Regions from separate parts of the Streptomyces sp. CB09001 genome, predicted to be linked through region 1. Evidence: riboswitches for the same ligand, from Rfam matches in the RefSeq annotation. Region 1 holds a riboswitch; each other region holds the start of a gene.

Region 1 (4,725 bases):
CGGCAGCCTCGTCGTCTCCGACGCGGGCAACCACGCCTCGCTGATCGACGGTTGCCGGCTCGCCCGCGGCACCACGCAGGTCGTGGGGCACGCCGACCCGGACGCCGTGCGCAAGGCGCTGGCGACGCACGAGGGGCCCGCGGTGGCCGTCTCCGACACGGTCTTCTCGGTCGACGGCGACGCCGCGCCCCTGAGCGCGCTCGCCGAAGCGTGCCGGGAACACGGCGCCGGACTGGTCGTCGACGACGCCCACGGTCTCGGCGTCCTCGGTGAGGGAGGCCGGGGTGCCCCGCAGGGGGCGGGACTGGCGGGCCGTGACGACGTCGTCGTGACCGTCACGCTGTCCAAGTCGCTCGGCGCCCAGGGCGGCGCCGTGCTGGGCCCCGCCCGGGTCGTCGACCACCTGGTCAACGCGGCCCGCACGTTCATCTTCGACACCGGGCTCGCCCCCGCCGCCGCGGGGGCGGCCCTCGCGGCGCTCAGACTGCTCGGCCGCGAGCCGGGACGGGCGGCGCGGGCCAGAGCCGTCGCCGCCGAACTGCACGCACGCCTGACCGCCGCGGGTCTGGACGCGGTACGTCCGGACGCCGCGGTCGTCTCGGTGCGCGCACCCTCCCCGGAGGAGGCCGTGCGGTGGGCGGCCGACTGCCGGGCGGCCGGCCTGTCCGTGGGCTGCTTCCGCCCTCCTTCCGTGCCCGACGGCATCTCACGGCTCAGGCTGACCGCTCGCGGGGACCTCTCCGGGGAACAGATCGAGCGCGCTGTACGGGTGATCGGCGAAACGCGGCCATGAGTCGGCGGGACACGGCCGTGCGTCGTCCGGTGTCCGGCGCGGTCAGCCGCGGCCGACGCCGGCGGTGAACGCCGTCCAGCTCCCGGGGGAGAAGAGCAGGGCGGGTCCGGCCGGGTTCTTGGAGTCGCGCACGGCGAGCAGTCCGGCGCGGGGGCCGGCCGACGGGCGGGCGGTCTCCACGCAGTTGTTCGCTCCGGTGCTGTAGCTGCTGCGCAGCCACCGCACACCGGTCATATCGGTGCTGACAGGGATGTTCCGGGGATCTTCGGACATGGAGCCTGACATGGTGCCTCCTTACGCGCCTGCCGCGGTCGCGGCGATGAAGTCCAACGAGTCCTCGGGCGAAAGGGCATGGATCAGAAGGGCGTTGAAGGCCTCGGTATAGGCCTCTAGGTCTTCTTTCCGTTCGAGGTGCAGGCTACTCGTCAAGTGGTCGAGAACAACCACGTCCAGATCAGAAGTGCTCGAAAAGGAGAAGATTACGAAAGGGCCGGTGACACCGATGTGCGCCCCGGCGGCAAACGGCAGAACCTGGAGCCGGACATGGGGGAGCTGCGCCGCCTCGACCAGTCTGGCCAGTTGACGGGCCATCACCCCGGGCCCGCCCACCTCCCGGCGCAGCACCGCCTCGTCCAGGACCGCGCTCAGCTCCAGCGGCGGCTCGCCCCGCAGCACGTCCTGCCGGGCCAGCCGGACCTCCACCAGCGTGTCCAGCCGTTCCGCCGGCATCCCGTCCACGGCGGCCCGCGTCACCGCGCGGGCGTACTCCGGCGTCTGGAGCAGGCCGGGCACCACCGTGGTCTCCAGCGTGCGCATCGCGCTGGCCTGCGACTCCAGGCTGATGAAGTCGCGGTACGTCGGGGGCAGCACCCCGCGGTAGGCGTGCCACCAGTGGTGGCGCCCCCCGGCGTCCTCGGACCGCGCCAGCATCACCAGCAGCCCCCGCAGCTGCTCGTCGGCCACGCCGTAGACGTCCAGCAGTAACCGCACGTCGGCCGGTTTGGCCCCGCTCGTCCCGGTCTCGATCCGGCTGACCTTCGACTGGTGCCAGCCCACGAGCCGGGCCGCCTCGCCGCTGGTGATGCCCGCCGACGTGCGCAGGGCGCGCAGTTCCGCGCCCAGCTTGCGGCGGCGCACCACGGGACCGTGCTGCATGGGACAACTCCCTTACTCCTTATGAGCCGCCCAAATACGCTCTGCCGTCGCAGAGTTCACCGCTTCGAGCGACAGATATATGCATATCTTGGTGGATCGCCGCCCTTCATGGGCCTGGTGATGGCAGTCTGGCGGTGAAGCACCAGTCCGGGACCGTACTCGAACCATCCGCTCCGTGTCGGGCCTGCGGTCCCGTGAGAAAGGGACGACGTCGCCATGGCAGACCATCTGGAAGCATCCGTCACTCTGCCGAGCGATCCCGCCTCGGTGGCCGCCGCGCGGACCTACGTGGTCGGCACCCTGGCGGAGTGGGGCTTGCCGGGCGACGCCGATCTGGCGGACACGGTGCGGCTCATCGTCTCCGAACTGGCGACCAACGCGGTCCAGCACACGTTCGGGCAGTCGCCCACCTTCACGGTGGACCTCGTTCTCGACCGCGACGAGCGGCTGCGTCTCGGTGTCACCGACAGCCACCCGCGCTTCCCCAAGCGTCTGCCCGCCGCCGTCCAGCAGGACAACGGGCGGGGCATGGTGATCATTCGCTGGCTGACCGCCGAGTGCGGCGGCAGGCTGAGGGTCAGGCCCACCCGCGAGGGCGGCAAGACCGTCTCCATCGAACTGCCCTGGGCGCCCCCGGGCGGACCGGCCGCGCCCGCGGGGGTGACGGCGGGACAGAACGCCACCACCCCCGCGGGCGGGCTACTTGACCCGGCCGTACCAGACGCTTGACGTCCAGATCCTCTCCAGGCGCACCACGGCGCCGGTCTTCGGCGCGTGCCAGATCCTGCCCTTCCCGGCGTAGATGCCGACGTGGTAGACGCTGCTGCCGGAGTGGAAGAACACGAGGTCTCCGGCCTTGCGGTTCCGCACGGAGACACGGCTGGTCCTGTTGTACTGCTGGGCCGCGGTGCGGGGCAGCTTCTTGCCGGCCTTCTTGAACGAGTACAGGGTCAGGCCGGAACAGTCGAACCGGTGAGGACCCGTGGCACCCCAGCGGTACGGGGCGCCCTTCTTGGAGGCCGCGATCTTGAGGGCTTTCGTCGCATGGCTCGCCGCGGCCGCCTCGGAGGCGACACCGGGGACCACGACGGAGCCGCCCACGGCGGCGAGGGTGAGAGCCGAGGCCGTACCGGCACGGGCCATCAGCGACGGGACACGATTGAGCGCGGACATGCGCAACCCTTCGTCAGCCGCCTGTGAAGGATGACCTGTCGGATTCGGGCTGGCGAAGTTGCCCGGCCGCGGTGTGCGGCTTCACCCCAAGGACCGCTGAGCCCGGCGCCTCCCGCGGAGGCGGCCGTGCCGGCGACCCGTCGTGCTCGGGTCCTCCACTCCTGCCGATCCACTTCCCTTGCGACCGGTCGTCCGGACGGCGGCAGGACTCGGCGTCCGCCCGGACCGCCCCGCCGCTGCGGCGGGGGCTTGTCGTCAGTCACGGATCTTGTCCCGTCCTGAAGGGAATTCCCAACGGAACGTGCCCTTTGTGTTGTTACGTGCCACTCGCCCGTTCGGGTCGACGCCTCCTGTTCGAAGTGCCGCCGCGAGCGGTGACGGCCCCGGGACCAGCGGCGCAGTGGTGTGCGGCACGGGCGGAGCGCACGGGTGCCGCAACTTCGACCGGTCGCGAATCGGAGGTGTTCCTACGCCGAAAGGGGGTACGTCGTTTGGTCCGTTTCGTCCCGGTCCGGATGCGTCCGGATGTGATGGGTCCGGATGTGATGGGTCCGGATGTGATGGGTCCGGATGTGATGGGTCCGGATGTGATGGGTCTGGATGTGATGGGTCTGGATGTGACGGGTCTGGGTTCGAGGTGCTCAACTCTCGGAAGCGGGCGGGAGGCCGAGCCGCGCCGTCCGCCGCTCGCCGTCGAGTACGCGCAGCGCCCGGGCCAGGGTGGCGGCGTGCACCTCCGTCTCGCCCCGCCGGTGCATCAGCGCCAGCGCGTCACGCAGCGCCGCCGCCTTGCCGACCAGTGCCTGGGCGGCCCGCAGCCCGCGGTAGGTGTCGCCGTCCCGCCCCGGGTTGATGCGTCCGAGCAGGTCGACGACGTCCAGATAGCGATCGATGACCTCGGCCTCGGCCCGGGTCAGGGCGGGCAGCGGCGGCAACTCGGGTGGCAGCACGGGCGGATCACCTGGCGCCGGACGGGGCGGGCGGGGTCCTGCGGCCCGGCACGATCCGGTCCACCAGCCCGTACTCCAGCGCCTGTCGGGCGTCCAGGACCGTGTCCCGTTCGATGTCCGCGGTCACCTGCTCGGGAGTGCGGCCGGTGTGCCGTACGAGGATCTCCTCCAGGCGGGCGCGGACGCGGACCAGTTCCTCCGCGTGGACGGCCAGGTCGCTCGCCTGCCCCCGCACCGGTTCGGTGAGCGCCGGCTGGTGGAGCACCACCCGGGCGCCCGGCAGGACGGCGCGCTTGCCGGGCGTGCCCGCCGCCAGCAGCACCGCGGCGGACGAACCGGCCTGCCCGAGGCAGGTCGTGGCTACGTCGCAGGCGACGTAGCGCATCGTGTCGTAGATCGCGGTCATGGCGGTGAAGGAGCCGCCGGGCGAGTTGACGTACAGCTCGATGTCCCGGTCCGCTGCCTGGTGCTCCAGGTACATGAACTGCGCCATCACGTCGTTCGCGGTGGTCTCGTCGATCGGTGTCCCGAGGAAGACGATCCGCTCCTGGAGCAGCTTGGAGTACGGGTCCGTCGTCCGGGCTCCGGTACTCGCGTGCTCGGTGAACTCCGGCAGGACATGGCGGGCGGACGGCCGGGTCATGACGAACCCCT
Region 2 (4,725 bases), 3.7 Mb from region 1:
CAGCGCGGCCCGGGCCTCCTCGGCGTACCGGACGGTGTCCCGGCGGGCCTGCTCCAGCGCGGGGTGGGCGCGCAGCAGGCGCAGCGCCTCGGCGTGCCGCGCGTCGTCGCTCAGGTCGGAGTCCAGCAGCTCGCACAGCGCGATGTCCTCGGCGAGCCCCAGCCGGGCCGCCCGCTCGTGCAGCCGCAGTACGGGCAGGGTGGGGATGCCCTCGCGCAGGTCCGTGCCGGGCGTCTTGCCGGACTCGTCGGAGTCGGAGGCGATGTCCAGGACGTCGTCCGCGAGCTGGAAGGCGACGCCGAGCCGCTCGCCGTACTGGGTGAGGACGTCCACCACCGTCTCGTCGGCGCCGGACATCATCGCGCCGAACCGGCAGGAGACCGCCACCAGGGAGCCCGTCTTGCCGCCCAGCACGTCCAGGTAGTGGTCGACCGGGTCGCGGCCGTCCTGCGGGCCGGCCGTCTCCAGGATCTGACCGGTGACCAGCCGCTCGAAGGCGAGGGCCTGGACGCGGACCGCCTCGGGACCGAGGTCGGCGAGGATCTGGGAGGCTCGGGCGAACAGGAAGTCGCCGGTGAGGACCGCGACCGAGTTGCCCCAGCGGGTGTTCGCGCTGGACACCCCGCGCCGCACGGCGGCCTCGTCCATCACGTCGTCGTGGTACAGCGTGGCGAGGTGGGTCAGCTCCACGACCACGGCCGAGGGCACGATCCCGGGGGCGTAGGGGTCTCCGAACTGGGCCGAGAGCATCACCAGCAGCGGCCGGAACCGTTTCCCGCCGGCCCGCACCAGGTGCTGGGCGGCCTCCGTGATGAACGGCACCTCGCTTTTGGTTGCCTCAAGCAACCCTTCCTCGACAGCAACCAATCCGGCCTGGACATCGGCTTCCAGAGCCTGGTCCCGCACGCTCAGCCCGAACGGCCCGACGACGGTCACGAGGGGTCTCCTGTCTGCTGGTGTCTACTGGCGATTACCTGGTTTGTCGATAGGTCGCTGCCACCACTCAAGTCAGCGTATCCGGTCACGTTTCGATCACCGCTAGCGCCCACCGTTACAGGCTGGTCGGTATCGGATCATGAACGGTATGTTTTTGATCAGGTGATATGAGCAGATTTTGATTGATATCGCCAGAGGGGACGAGCCGGAGCCGGAGGGCGAACGGGCCGGAGCCGCCACCGAAGATCCCATCACTCCTCCCAACGGCCCGCACTTCGAGAACGTCACCCGACAGACGCACCCACCCCTCTCCCGCCCCCTTCCCCACCTCCTCCCCCTCCCCGCTTCCCTCCCCTCCCCGCTCGACACCCGAAGCCGTCCCCACCCGCGGCCGGTTGGCTCCTAGTTGGGGTTAATGCCCTATTTGCCGTGCTTGTTGAAGCCAGTGAGTTGGCTCACTCCGGGCGCCCCGCAGGCAACCCCACCGAAACCTGTGCCCTCCCTTTGCCCCGCAAGCCAGTTGGGGATTGGCAACAGCAAAGGATCAAGGGCCCCAAAGACGTCAGACCAAGGTCAACAGGCATGTTGGGTGATTCCTGCACTTGTTCCGGACATGTGCTCTCGCATACGTTCCCGGCCTGTCGGGTGGACGCCGAATCCTGCCACCGCCCGTCGCACAGTCATCCACCCAACAAACTCGCAGGCAGGAGCGGGGGACCCAGGTAAGTCGCCGCACCGGTCACCACCGGAGCGGCTCGGGGTGAAGCCGTACCCGTCAGGGCACGGCCGGGCACCTCCCCGCCCGAACCCGACAGCTCACCTCGTAGGCGTAAGGAGAGGGACACCGCATGTCTGCCAACGGTCAGAACCGTCACGCCCGCACCAGCCGCCTCGCCCGAAAGCTCGCCGTCGCCGGCACCGGTGCCGCGGTGCTCGCGCTGCCGCTCATCGGCGCCACCACCGCTTCCGCGGCCACCCCGGCCGCCGCCACGACCGCCACCACGGCGGCCACGGCCTACCCGGACAACCTCGACGGCTGGATCCGCGAGTCGCTCGACATCATGGCCCAGCACGGCATCCCCGGGACCTACGAGGGCATTCACCGCAACATCATGCGTGAGTCCTCCGGCAACCCGCTCGCCATCAACAACTGGGACATCAACGCCATCAACGGCACCCCGTCCAAGGGTCTGCTCCAGGTGATCGACCCGACCTTCCAGGCGTACCACGTGGAGGGCACCTCCTGGGACCCGTACGACCCGGTCGCCAACATCACCGCCGCCTGCAACTACGCGGCCGACCGCTACGGCTCGATGGACAACGTCTTCAGCGCGTACTGAGCCGCGCCGCCGCGGCAGCGCACCAAGCGGTAGCGCATCAAGAGGTACCGAAGATCCGCTCGAGGACGACGGCCACGCCGTCGTCCTCGTTCGTCGTGGTGACCTCGTCGGCCACCGCCTTGAGTTCGGGGTGGGCGCCGGCCATGGCGACACCGTGGGCCGCCCAATGGAACATGGGGATGTCGTTGGGCATGTCCCCGAAGGCGATCGTCCGCCGCCGCTCCAGACCCAGGTGCTCGGCGGCCAGCGCCAGGCCGGTGGCCTTGGTGATGCCGCAGGGCTGGAGCTCCACCGTGCCGGGCCCCGACATGGTGACCGTCGCGAGCGAACCGACCACCGCGCGAGCCGTCGCCGCCAGTTCGTCGTCGGTCAGCTCGGGGTGGCGCAGCAGCACCTTGCTGATCGGCGTGGACCACAGCTGCTCACGCCGCTCGACGCGCACCGCGGGCAGCGTCGGGTGGGGCATCAGGTAGCCCGGCTCGATGAGCGTCAGCCCCTCGACGCCGTCCTGGTCCACGGCGGCGTGCACCTGGCCCACCTCGGCCTCGATCTTGCCGAGCGCGGTCTCGGCCAGCTCCCGGTCCAGGGTGACCGACCACAGCATCCGGTGCGCGCCGGCGTCGTACACCTGCGCGCCCTGTCCGCACACCGCGAGCCCCGTGCAGCCGAGCCGGTCGAGGAGGGGGCGCACCCTGGGTGCCGGCCGTCCCGTCACCACCAGGTGCCGCGCACCGGCACCGGCGACCCGCGCCAGCGCGGCCAGCGACCGGTCGGAGACGGTGTCGTCGCCTCGGAGCAGCGTGCCGTCCAGGTCGGTGGCGACGAGTGAGTATGCGGTGCGGTCCATGATCAGAGAATACGGACACCGCACCCGCCGGACTCACCCGTGACCGCTTCCGAACGAGGGCGTAACGAGTGCGCTCGAACCCGCACGGGGTTGCACGAGGACGCCCGATCATGTCCGGATCCTGACACATCATCGGCTAAAGCCGATTCAGGGCCTGTGCCCCGGTTGGCATCGGGATGGGGCGCTGCCCACCCTCCCGCGGTACTTCCTTTTGTTCAGGGGGGCTTGACCGGGGAGGCGCGCCTGCCGTCGAAGGCCCCTCCCCCGAGAACTCCTCCCCAAGACCTTCCGGCACCGCCCAGAGTGTCCCCGTTCGCGCCACTGCGCCAAGACCGCGTCCCGGGCGCCGCCGCCTCCGGCCGCACTGCCCAAGAGCGGCACGTCACCCGTAACGTGTGGCCCGACCACGTGTCACGCGACGCACACCGATCACGTGGCGCACACGGCGCGCACGGCGCACATGGCGAGCACGAAAGCGAGGCAGCACCCGATGCCCCCCTTCGATGTCCCCGAGGGCGACCCCTTCGGCCCGCACAACCTTCCGTACGGCGTGTTCTCGATCCCCGGCTCGGTCGACCGGACGGTGGGCGTACGGCTGGGCGACCACGTCCTCGACGCGGGTGCGGCGGCCCACGCGCTCGGCTCGCCGTACGGGTCGCTCCTCGCGCGGCCCACTCTCAACCCGCTGCTGGCGGCCGGGCGCACGGCGTGGTCGGACGTGCGGCGCGCACTGACGGCGTGGGTGACGGTCCCCTCCCACCGCGAGGCCCTTCAGCCGTTCTTCCACCCACTGTCGTCGGTGACCCTGCACCTGCCCTTCGAGGTCGCCGACTACGTCGACTTCTACGCCTCCGAGAACCACGCCCGCAACGTCGGCCAGATCTTCCGCCCCGACGCCGCCGACTCCCTCACCCCGAACTGGAAGCACCTCCCGATCGGCTACCACGGCCGCTCCGGCACGGTCGTCGTCTCGGGCACGGACGTCGTACGCCCGTCGGGGCAGCGCAAGGCCCCGGCCGACGCCGCACCCGTCTTCGGCCCGTCCGTACGCCTCGACATCGAGGCGGAGGTCGGCTTCGTGGTGGGAGTGCCGTCCGAACTGGGCAGTCCGGTCGCGCTCGGCGACTTCCGCGAGCACGTCTTCGGGCTCTGCCTGCTCAACGACTGGTCCGCGCGGGACGTCCAGGCCTGGGAGTACGTCCCCCTCGGCCCGTTCCTCGGCAAGTCCTTCACCACGTCGGTGTCGGCGTGGATCACGCCGCTGGACGCCCTGGAGGAGGCCCGGGTGGCGCCGCCCGAGCGCACGCACGAACTGCTGCCCTACCTGGACGACACGGACCCCGATCAGGACGACCCCGGCGGCTACGACCTGCGGATCTCCGTCGCCGTCAACGGCCACGTCGTCTCCGAGCCGCCGTTCTCCACCATGTACTGGACGGCCGCACAGCAGTTGGCCCACATGACGGTCAACGGCGCCTCGCTGCGCACCGGCGACCTCTACGGCTCGGGCACGGTGAGCGGGCCGACCGAGCGGGAGCGCGGGTCGCTGCTCGAACTGACCTGGAACGGCCGCGACCCGCTGGAACTGCCCGACGGCAAGCG
Region 3 (4,725 bases), 3.2 Mb from region 1:
CCACCGCGACCGCCGACCCGGCGAGCGCGGACACCCTGGGCGCCACGGTCATAGCCCCGGTCGTCGAGGAGTCCGCCAAAGCGGCCGCCGTCCTCCTCGTCTTCCTCTTCCGCAGGCGGGACTTCACCGGCATCGTCGACGGCGTGGTCGTCGCCGGGGTCACCGCCACCGGTTTCGCCTTCACCGAGAACATCCTCTACCTGGGTACCGCCTTCGGCACCGACCAGCTCACCGGCGACAGCGGCATCGCCTCCGTCACCGCGGCGACCTTCTTCGTGCGGGTCGTGATGTCGCCGTTCGCGCACCCGCTGTTCACCGTGCTCACCGGCATCGGCTTCGGCGTCGCCGCGCTCTCGACGGGCCGGCACCACCTGCGCCGGGCCCTGCTCCCCCTGGCCGGACTGCTGCTCGCGATGGGCATGCACGCACTGTGGAACGGCTCGGCCGCGTTCGGCGAGTACGGCTTCTTCGCCGTGTACGCGGCGTTCATGGTGCCGTCCTTCGGCCTGCTGACCTGGCTGGTGATCTGGACCCGGCAGCGCGAACTGGGCACCGTGCGGGCCGAGCTGCCCGCGTACGTCGTGGCCGGCTGGCTCACGCCCGCGGAGCCGTACGCGCTCGGCTCGATGCGGGCCCGCCGCATCGCCCGGCAGTACGCCCGCCGGCACGCCGGGAAGGAAGGGGCGCGGGCGGTGGCGCGGTACGAGGCCTGCGCGACCTCGGTGGCGTTCCTGCGGCAGCGGGGCCGCCGGGGCCGGGCGGGCGCCGACTTCGCCGTACGGGAGCGGGCACTGCTGGACGCCCTGTGGCACCTGCGGGACCTCGCCCGCCCGGCCCTGGACCACGCGGCCCGGGCCACGGCACCGCCGCCGCCCGTGCCGCAGCCGGTGCCGCCGTGGGCGTATCCGTACGGCGGGACGCACGGCGCGTACGGCCTCCGGACCGCGCCCACTCCCTACGCCCCGCAGGCCCCGTACGCCCCCCACGCCCTCTACGGGCCGCTCGGACCGCAGGCCCCGCACAACCCGTACGCGCCGCCACACACCCCGTATGCGCCGCCGTACACCCCGTACGCGCCACCCGGCCCCCACCGCCCGTAGGTCCGCGACGCGAGGACCGTCCGCTCAGGCGGACGCCCGGGTCAGCCGGCCGACCTCGTCCTCCGTCAGGCTCAGCTCGGCCACGCCCAGCAGCGCCGGCAGCTGCTCCACCGTGCGCGCGGACGCGATCGGCGCCGCCACCGTCGGCCGGGCGGCCAGCCAGGCGAGGGCGACCGTGGCGACGGGGGCGTCGTGGGCCTCGGCGATCTCGTCCAGGGCGGCCAGCACCCGGCGGCCCCGCTCGGTCTTAAGGTGCTTGGCCGCACCGCCCGCCCGCGGGCTGTCCACCTCCGTGCCGGGCCGGTACTTGCCGGTGAGGAAGCCGGCCGCGAGGGCGTAGTACGGCACGGCGGCGAGCCCCGCCCGCTCGGCGAGGTCGCGCAGCTCGCCCTCGTACGTGTCGCGGGAGACCAGGTTGTAGTGCGGCTGGAGGGCGACGTACCGGGCGAGGCCCTCGCGGTCGGAGAACTCCAGGGACGCGGCGAGCCGCTCGGCGGAGATGTTGGAGGCGGCGATGTGCCGCACCTTGCCGGCCTTCACCAGTTCGTCGAGCGCGCCGACGATCTCCTCGACCGGCACCTCGGGCTTGTCGAAGTGGGTGTAGTACAGGTCGATGTGGTCGGTGCCCAGGCGGCGCAGCGAGGCGTCGGCCGCGGCCCTGATGTTCGCGGCGGACAGGCCCGGGTACTCGGGGTGCTGGCTGACCTTGGTGGCGAGGACGACGTCGTCACGGTTGCCGCGGGCCGCGAACCACTCGCCCAGGACGGTCTCGGACTCACCGCCGCTGTTGCCGTCGACCCACGCCGAGTAGGAGTCGGCGGTGTCGACGAAGTTGCCGCCGGCCGCCGTGTAGGCGTCCAGGACGGCGAAGGACCGGTCTCGGTCGGCGGTCCAGCCGAAGACGTTGCCGCCCAGGGCCAGGGGGAAGACCTCGAGGTCGGAGGAGCCGAGCTTGCGCAGAGAAGTCATGTAGGGACTCAACGACCGCGCCGGAGCGGGCGATTCCGGCAGGCACGCAAAATCCCCGCAAACCGGCAGCCCTGACGTCGGGGGGTCGCCGTCAGGACCGCCGGGGATCGGCGGGGCGCGTCGTGGGCGGGGTGGCTCAGGGGGTGAGGCCCTTGCTCTGCAGCCAGGCCATCGGATCGATGCCGGTGCCGCCGTCGGTGTGCACCTCGAGGTGGAGGTGGGCGCCGGTGACGTTGCCGGTGGCGCCGACACGGCCGATGACGTCGCCGGTGGTGACCTGCTGGCCGACGCTGACGTTGATGGAGGACTGGTGCGCGTACCAGAGCTCGGTGCCGTCGTCGAGGGTGAGCACCGTCTTGTAGCCGTACGACCCGTCCCAGCCGGCCGACGTGATGGTGCCGCTGTGCACCGCCTTGAGCAGCGTGCCCGTGGGGGCGGCGAAGTCGAGGCCGGTGTGGTGGCCGGAGGACCAGAGGGAGCCGGCCTGGTTGAACGTGGAGGAGATCGTGTACGAGGAGGTCGGCAGCGTGAACTGCTTGGCCAGCTTCGCGAGCCGCTCGGCCTCGGCCTTCTTCGCGGCCTCCTCCTCCGCCTTCTTCTTGGCGGCGGCGGCCTTCTCCTCGGCCTCCTTCTCCGCCTTGGCGGCGGCTTCCGCGGCCTTCTTCTCGGCCGCGGCGGCGGCTTCGGCGGCGGCCTTGGTCTCGACCTGCGCCTGCTGCTGCTCGGCCTGCGCCATGATCCGGGCCCGCAGCGACTCACCAGCGCCGGTGGTGCCGGTCTTCTCCGCGCTGTCGGCGGCGACGGCCTGGGTGATGCCGCTGAGCGGGGTGGCGGAACCCTCGGGCTCCGACTTCTCGTCGTCGCCGGGGAGGAGCGAGCCGACGTTCGGCAGGTCCGGCATGGAGATGGACACCGGCGGCTTGCCGGTCTGCGCGCTGGCCATGCCGCCCGCTCCGACGGCGGCTATGACACCGACGCCGAGGACGGTGGAGCTGCGGGCGAGTCCGCCGCGCTGCTTGGCCACGCGGTGCCGGCCGCGTACGGGGCGGATGGATTCCGCGGTGGGATTCCACTCCTCCCAGGGGCCCTCTTCGGTGCGGTAGCCGTCGTAGCCGAAGGTGTCGGTGCCGTGCCCACTGGGCGCGGACGGGGCCTCGGGGGCAGGCCGGTTGGACGCCACGTGGGCGTACTCCTTTCCTTCCTTTCGCCTACCGGGTTAGCTGACGGGTTCGGAGCAGGAAGGTCTCCTACGGGTGTCTGCCGACCGTTTTCCACGGCGGCATACGCCCGATTCACCCCAATGTGGTGGTTCCCCGGTTCCCTTGCGGGATTCGGCGCGTGCGCACGGAGCCGCCTTCTGTGACGGCTGGGACGACCGCGCTGCGTTATCGAACGTTAATAGACGCGAGGCTCCGATTCCAAGCCGTTCCTCTTGATCATTACCGAATACGGCCGGGACGTACGCCTCACGACCGGTGAAAACCGGGCGAGTTGACCCGGCCTCGGTATTCCCTCTCGCGCCAGTTTCTTCTGACGGTGTATCAGTTGTTATGCGGAGGGGGGTCGCGCTGTCACGGCTCGTGACAATGATCATGATCACCGCGCCGGGGGCGCCGGACGGCGAGCAGTGCCATGTCGTCCGCCATGCCGCCCCCGGAGTGCCGGCGCACGTCCTCGGCGAGGGTGGCGAGCAGGGTCGCCGGATGCGGGAAGACGCGGCCGGTCAGCCGCGCCTGCGGATCGTAGAACTCGCCCTTCGCGTCCCGGGCTTCGGTCAGCCCGTCGGTGTAGAGCAGCAGTGTGGCCCCGCCGGGGAAGGGGGCCTCCTCCGCCCGGTCGGGCCACACTCCCAGCTCGCCCATGCCGAGCGGCAGCGCCGACTCGTGGGCGGGCAGCGGGCCGAGGGTGCCGTCGCCGTAGAGCAGCAGGGGCGGCGGATGGCCGCGGTTGACGATGCGGACGGTGCCGCCGCCGTGCGGGAGTTCGGCGAGGACGGCGGTGGTGAAGCCCTCGAAGGCGTCCAGTCCGTCGCGTCGGGTGCCCTCGCGCGCCAGCGCCCGCTCCAGGCGCTGTGCCACCGCCTCCAGCGTCGCCTCCTGCTCGGCCGCCTCCCGGAACGCGCCGATCACGACGGCGACGGCGGCCACCGCACCCATGCCCTTGCCGCGCACGTCCCCGACGATGAGCCGGACGCCGCGGGCGCTGTCCTGCACCGCGTACAGGTCGCCGCCGATGAAGGCGTCGGCCTGCGCGGCCTCGTAGCAGACGGCGATCTCGAAGCCCGCGATCCGCTCGGCGGGTTCGGGCAGGACGGCGCGCTGGGCGGCCTCGGCGATCTCACGGACGGAGACGAGGCGCTCGCTGCTGCGGCGGACCATGCCGTTCACGAGGACGGCGAGTACGGCGACCGTGGCGATGGTGATCAGCTCGGTGAGGGAGTCGACGTAGTGGATGACGCCCTTGCCGAGCTGCAGCCCGATGACCGCGGCGACCACGGCGACGCCGGTGAGCGCCGTGCCGCGCCGCGAGTAGAGCGGGGCGGCGATCAGGGGCGCGGCCGTGTAGAGGGGCCCGGCGGTGAAGTATCTCGGGGTGAAGATGTCGTACAGGATGGCGACGACGATCAGCAGCACGGGGAGCGCGTGCACGAAGGCCC
Region 4 (4,725 bases), 3.9 Mb from region 1:
TAGAGGCGTTCACGGGCGCGCGTGATGCCGACGTAGGCGAGGCGGCGCTCCTCCTCCAGCTCCTTGGCCTGGCCGAGGGCGCGCATGTGCGGGAAGACGCCGTCCTCCATGCCGGTGAGGAAGACGACCGGGAACTCCAGGCCCTTGGCGGTGTGCAGGGTCATCAGGGTGACGACGCCGCCGCCGTCCTCCTCGTCCGGGATCTGGTCGGAGTCGGCGACGAGCGCGACCTTCTCCAGGAAGTCGGCCAGCGTCCCGGCCTCCTCCCCCTCGGCCCGCTCCTGCTCGAACTCCAGGGCGACGGCCGCCAGTTCCTGGAGGTTCTCGATGCGGGTCTCGTCCTGGGGGTCGGTGGAGGCCTGCAACTCGGCGAGGTACCCGGTGCGTTCGAGGATGGCCTCGAGGACGGTCGCGGGTCCGGCGCCGGACTCGACGACCGTACGGAGATCCTCCATGAGCGTGTTGAACCGCTTGACGGCGTTCGCGGAGCGCGCGGCCATCCCGTACGCCTCGTCGACGCGCTTCAGCGCCTGCGGGAAGCTGATCTTCTCGCGCTGGGAGAGGGCGTCGATCATCGCCTCGGCGCGGTCGCCGATGCCGCGCTTGGGGACGTTGAGGATGCGGCGCAGCGGCACCGAGTCCTCCGGGTTGGCCAGCACCCGCAGGTAGGCCAGGACGTCCCGGACCTCCTTGCGCTCGTAGAAGCGGACGCCGCCGACGACCTTGTAGGGCAGGCCGGTGCGGATGAAGATTTCTTCGAAGACACGGGACTGCGCGTTGGTCCGGTAGAAGACCGCGACGTCGCCGGCCCTGGCCTCGCCCGCGTCGGTGAGGCGGTCTATCTCGTCGGCGACGAACTGCGCCTCGTCGTGCTCGGTGTCGGCGACGTACCCGGTGATCTGCGCGCCGCTGCCCTGGTTGGTCCACAGGTTCTTGGGGCGGCGGGACTCGTTGCGCTCGATGACCGCGTTGGCGGCGCTGAGGATGGTCTGGGTGGAGCGGTAGTTCTGCTCCAGCAGGATCGTCGTCGCGTCCGGGTAGTCCTCCTCGAACTGGAGGATGTTGCGGATGGTGGCCCCGCGGAAGGCGTAGATCGACTGGTCGGCGTCGCCCACCACGCACAGCTCGGCGGGCGGCACCTCGGCCTCCGGCGGCACGTCGACGGGGTGCTCCGAAGCCACGCCGACCAGCTCGCGCACCAGCGCGTACTGCGCGTGGTTGGTGTCCTGGTACTCGTCGACCAGGACGTGCCGGAAGCGGCGGCGGTAGTGCTCGGCGACGTCCGGGAAGGCGCGCAGCAGGTTGACCGTCGTCATGATCAGGTCGTCGAAGTCGAGGGCGTTCGCCTCGCGCAGCCGCGACTGGTACATGGCGTAGGCCTGGGCGAGGGTCTTCTCGAAACCGTCGGCCGCCTGCCCGGCGAAGTCCTCCTCGTCGATCAGCTCGTTCTTCAGGTTCGAGATCTTGGCGCTGAAGGACTTCGGCGGGAACTTCTTGGGGTCGAGGTCCAGGTCGCGGCAGACCAGCGCCATGAGCCGCTTGGAGTCGGCGGCGTCGTAGATCGAGAACGACGAGGTGAAGCCGAGCTTCTTCGACTCGCGGCGCAGGATGCGGACGCACGCGCTGTGGAAGGTCATCACCCACATCGCGTTGGCGCGCGGGCCGACGAGCTGCTCGACGCGCTCCTTCATCTCGCCCGCGGCCTTGTTGGTGAAGGTGATCGCGAGGATCTGGCCCGGGTGGACGCTCCGCTCGGCCAGCAGGTGGGCGATGCGGTGGGTGAGCACGCGGGTCTTGCCGGAGCCGGCACCGGCCACGATGAGCAGCGGGGAGCCGGAGTGGACGACGGCGGCGCGCTGGTTCTCGTTCAGCCCCTCCAGGAGCGCGGCGGCGTCCAGGGCGGGGCGCGGGGCGCCGTCCCGGTAGTGGGTGTCCCGGTCCGGGGGCGCGTCGAACTTCCCGCCGAACAGATCGTGCGGGACCGGCTCCGGTCCGTGATCGTCCTCGGGCGGCGGGGGTTCCTCCTCGTGACCCCGGGGGGTCTGGAGGCTCGCCAGGAAGCTGTCGTCAAAGAGGCTGCTCATCGCTCTCCGAGTCTAGGGCGCCCCACCGACAACCCGGTGCCACCCCGGAAAATGCCCGGCACCCTCCAGCACGGGCACGCCCTGCGACCAGCGGGACCACGAAGAGTGACGCCCACGACCGCCCGGTGACGCCCGCACAGAAGGTCACGAAAATGTATCGGGCATATCACCCACCAACCTTCACAGCGGCCACACGAGTTGGCTACGGTGCGGGGCAGGCCGCTCGACCCCCTCCGGCGAACCTCGCCGGGCCGCGCGGCCTCCGCCGAGTCCGACGTGCCCGCACGGCACCCGGAGCCGGGGACCCAACCGAGAACTTTGGGGTGAATCGGCCGTACCGTCCTCGACGAGGGACGGTCACGCCGTAGGGCAACCCTTCCGAACCACCGCCCGAACCCGACAGCTAACCCGGTAGGCGGAGCACTGGAAGGAGTCGCCTCCTTGGCGTCGCACCGCAAGTCGCGCCCCACCGGTACCCGCGTCGCGGGCATACGGACCCCGGCCCTCGCCACCGCGGCCCTCACCTCCGTCGCGCTGCTGTCCCAGACGGCGAACGCCACGCCGTCGGACGACCGGCCGACCCTGGAGGAGGTCGAGAAGAAGGTCGACGACCTCTACCGCCAGGCCGGGTCGGCGACCGAGAAGTACAACGCGGCCAAGGAGAAGACCACCAAGCAGCGCAAGAAGGTCGACACCCTCCTCGACGACGTCGCCCAGCGCACCCAGAGGCTCAACGACGCGCGCGAGGAGCTGGGTTCCTTCGCCTCCGCCCAGTACCGCACGGGCGCCTCGGTCCCGGAGACCGCGACGCTGCTGCTCGCGGACTCGCCGCAGGACTACTTCGACCAGAACCAGCTGATGAACCGGCTCACCGGCCGGCAGAAGACCGCCGTCGACGACTACGTCACGCAGCAGTCCGAGACGATGAAGAAGCGCCGGGAGGCCACCGAGAGCCTCGACACGCTCACCGACTCGCAGACCGATCTGAAGACGGCCAAGTCGACCGTCCAGAAGAAGCTGGCCACCGCGCGGGAGCTGCTCTCGGAACTGACCGCCGAGGAGAAGGCCCGGCTCGCGGCGATCGAGAGGAAGAAGCAGGAGGAGGCCGAGCGCAAGGCCGCCGAGCTGGCGAAGCAGCAGGCGGCGCAGGAGGAGGCCGAGCGCAAGCGTCGGGAGGCCGCCCAGCAGGAGACCGGCTCCGGATCCGGCGGCACCGGCTCGTCGGAGTCCTCGGACTCGTCGACGCCGGACACCTCGACCGGCACCAAGGCCGAGAAGGCGATCGCCTTCGCCCGCGCCCAGATCGGCAAGCCGTACGTCTGGGGCGCCACGGGACCGGGTTCCTACGACTGCTCGGGCCTCACCCAGGCCGCCTGGAAGGCCGCCGGCGTGACGCTGCCGCGCGTCACCTACGACCAGGTCAACGCCGGCACGACCGTCTCCGTCTCCCAGGCGCAACCCGGTGACCTGGTCTTCTTCTACGACGACATCAGCCATGTCGGCCTGTACATCGGCGACGGCATGATGATCCACGCCCCGAAGCCCGGCGCGTACGTCCGCGAGGAGTCGATCTTCTACGACGGCGAGTCGTCGATCTACAGCGTGGTGCGCCCGGCCTGATCGGCGAGGGTCTTTAGCATCGGGCGCATGTCATCGGCCACCCATCCCTCCGCATTGCGCGCCTGGTGGGCGCAGCGCCCACCGGCGGCCGGGGCCGCGGTGATGGCGACCGGCATCGTGTCGGTCGCGCTGCACCTGACGGGCCGCGAGGTCCTGTCCCGGATCGCCCTGGCGCTGGCCTGCGGCGCCTGGCTGATACTGGCGGCGAACTTCGTCTACCTGCTGCTGGCCGACCGGGCGCAGTGGGTGAAGCGGGCCGGGACGCCTGGCGCGCTCACCGCCGTCGCCGCGACGACCGTGCTCGGCACCCGTTTCTCCCTGCTCGGCTGGTCGCTCCTGGCGGCGGTGCTGCTGGCGCTGGCGGCCCTGCTGTGGCCGTGGCTGCTGTTCCTGGTGGTGCGGCACTGGGGGCGGAGGATGCCCGGGGCGGTGTTCCTGGGCTGCGTGGCCACGGAGGGGCTCACCGTGCTCGCCGCCACGCTGGCCGCGGCCACCTCGACGCCGTGGCTGGCGCATGCGGCGCTGGTGCCGTTCTGGCTGGGGATCGTGCTCTACCTGATCGCGCTGTTCCGCTTCGACCTGCGGCAGGTGGCCCGGGGCTCCGGGGACCACTGGGTGGCGGGCGGCGCGCTCGCCATCTCGGCGCTCGCCGGTGCCAAGCTGCTCGCGGCGGCCGGGACCGGAATGTACCTGTGGAACGCCGACGACCAGGCCGTCCTGCACGACGTGACCGTCTTCCTGCTCACGCTCGACCTCGCCTGGTACGCCGTGCTCCTGGCCGCCGAGATCGTCTGGCCCCGCCTGCGCTACGACGTGCGCCGCTGGTCGACCGTCTTCCCGCTCGGCATGACGGCGGCGGCGACGCTGTCGGTGGCCGCCGTCGTCGACGTCCCGTGGCTGGACGCGCCGGGCCGGGCGCTGCTGTGGATCGCGGTGGCCGGGTGGCTGGCGGTCGCGGCGGGGGCGGTCGGCCGGGCCCGGGCCGGGCTGCGGTCCGCGGGCGAGGGCTCCGGGGCGACGG

Evidence for each region. Region 1 has a riboswitch for cyclic di-AMP ahead of C4J65_RS02795 (C40 family peptidase). Riboswitches for the same ligand answer to the same signal wherever they lie in the genome.
Region 2: another riboswitch for cyclic di-AMP. It lies ahead of C4J65_RS20080 (transglycosylase SLT domain-containing protein); the one in region 1 lies ahead of C4J65_RS02795 (C40 family peptidase).
Region 3: another riboswitch for cyclic di-AMP. It lies ahead of C4J65_RS17660 (M23 family metallopeptidase); the one in region 1 lies ahead of C4J65_RS02795 (C40 family peptidase).
Region 4: another riboswitch for cyclic di-AMP. It lies ahead of C4J65_RS21080 (C40 family peptidase); the one in region 1 lies ahead of C4J65_RS02795 (C40 family peptidase).

What each region holds. Positions count from the first base shown of each region.
Region 1 is NZ_CP026730.1:568,215-572,939, reverse strand. It holds gene C4J65_RS02815 (8-amino-7-oxononanoate synthase) at 1-793, shown strand, start outside; gene C4J65_RS02810 (DUF397 domain-containing protein) at 836-1,066, opposite strand; gene C4J65_RS02805 (helix-turn-helix transcriptional regulator) at 1,088-1,948, opposite strand; gene C4J65_RS02800 (ATP-binding protein) at 2,165-2,677, shown strand; gene C4J65_RS02795 (C40 family peptidase) at 2,648-3,121, opposite strand; cyclic di-AMP (ydaO/yuaA leader) riboswitch at 3,157-3,220, opposite strand; gene C4J65_RS02785 (hypothetical protein) at 3,763-4,071, opposite strand; gene C4J65_RS02780 (ATP-dependent Clp protease proteolytic subunit) at 4,079-4,714, opposite strand.
Region 2 is NZ_CP026730.1:4,305,273-4,309,997, reverse strand. It holds gene C4J65_RS20090 (polyprenyl synthetase family protein) at 1-936, opposite strand, end outside; cyclic di-AMP (ydaO/yuaA leader) riboswitch at 1,612-1,780, shown strand; gene C4J65_RS20080 (transglycosylase SLT domain-containing protein) at 1,785-2,276, shown strand; gene C4J65_RS20075 (HAD family hydrolase) at 2,314-3,123, opposite strand; gene fahA (fumarylacetoacetase) at 3,614-4,725, shown strand, end outside.
Region 3 is NZ_CP026730.1:3,808,738-3,813,462, reverse strand. It holds gene C4J65_RS17670 (PrsW family intramembrane metalloprotease) at 1-1,100, shown strand, start outside; gene C4J65_RS17665 (aldo/keto reductase) at 1,125-2,069, opposite strand; gene C4J65_RS17660 (M23 family metallopeptidase) at 2,206-3,249, opposite strand; cyclic di-AMP (ydaO/yuaA leader) riboswitch at 3,261-3,416, opposite strand; gene C4J65_RS17655 (PP2C family protein-serine/threonine phosphatase) at 3,641-4,725, opposite strand, start outside.
Region 4 is NZ_CP026730.1:4,497,584-4,502,308, reverse strand. It holds gene pcrA (DNA helicase PcrA) at 1-2,084, opposite strand, end outside; cyclic di-AMP (ydaO/yuaA leader) riboswitch at 2,338-2,519, shown strand; gene C4J65_RS21080 (C40 family peptidase) at 2,526-3,704, shown strand; gene C4J65_RS21075 (tellurite resistance/C4-dicarboxylate transporter family protein) at 3,732-4,725, shown strand, end outside.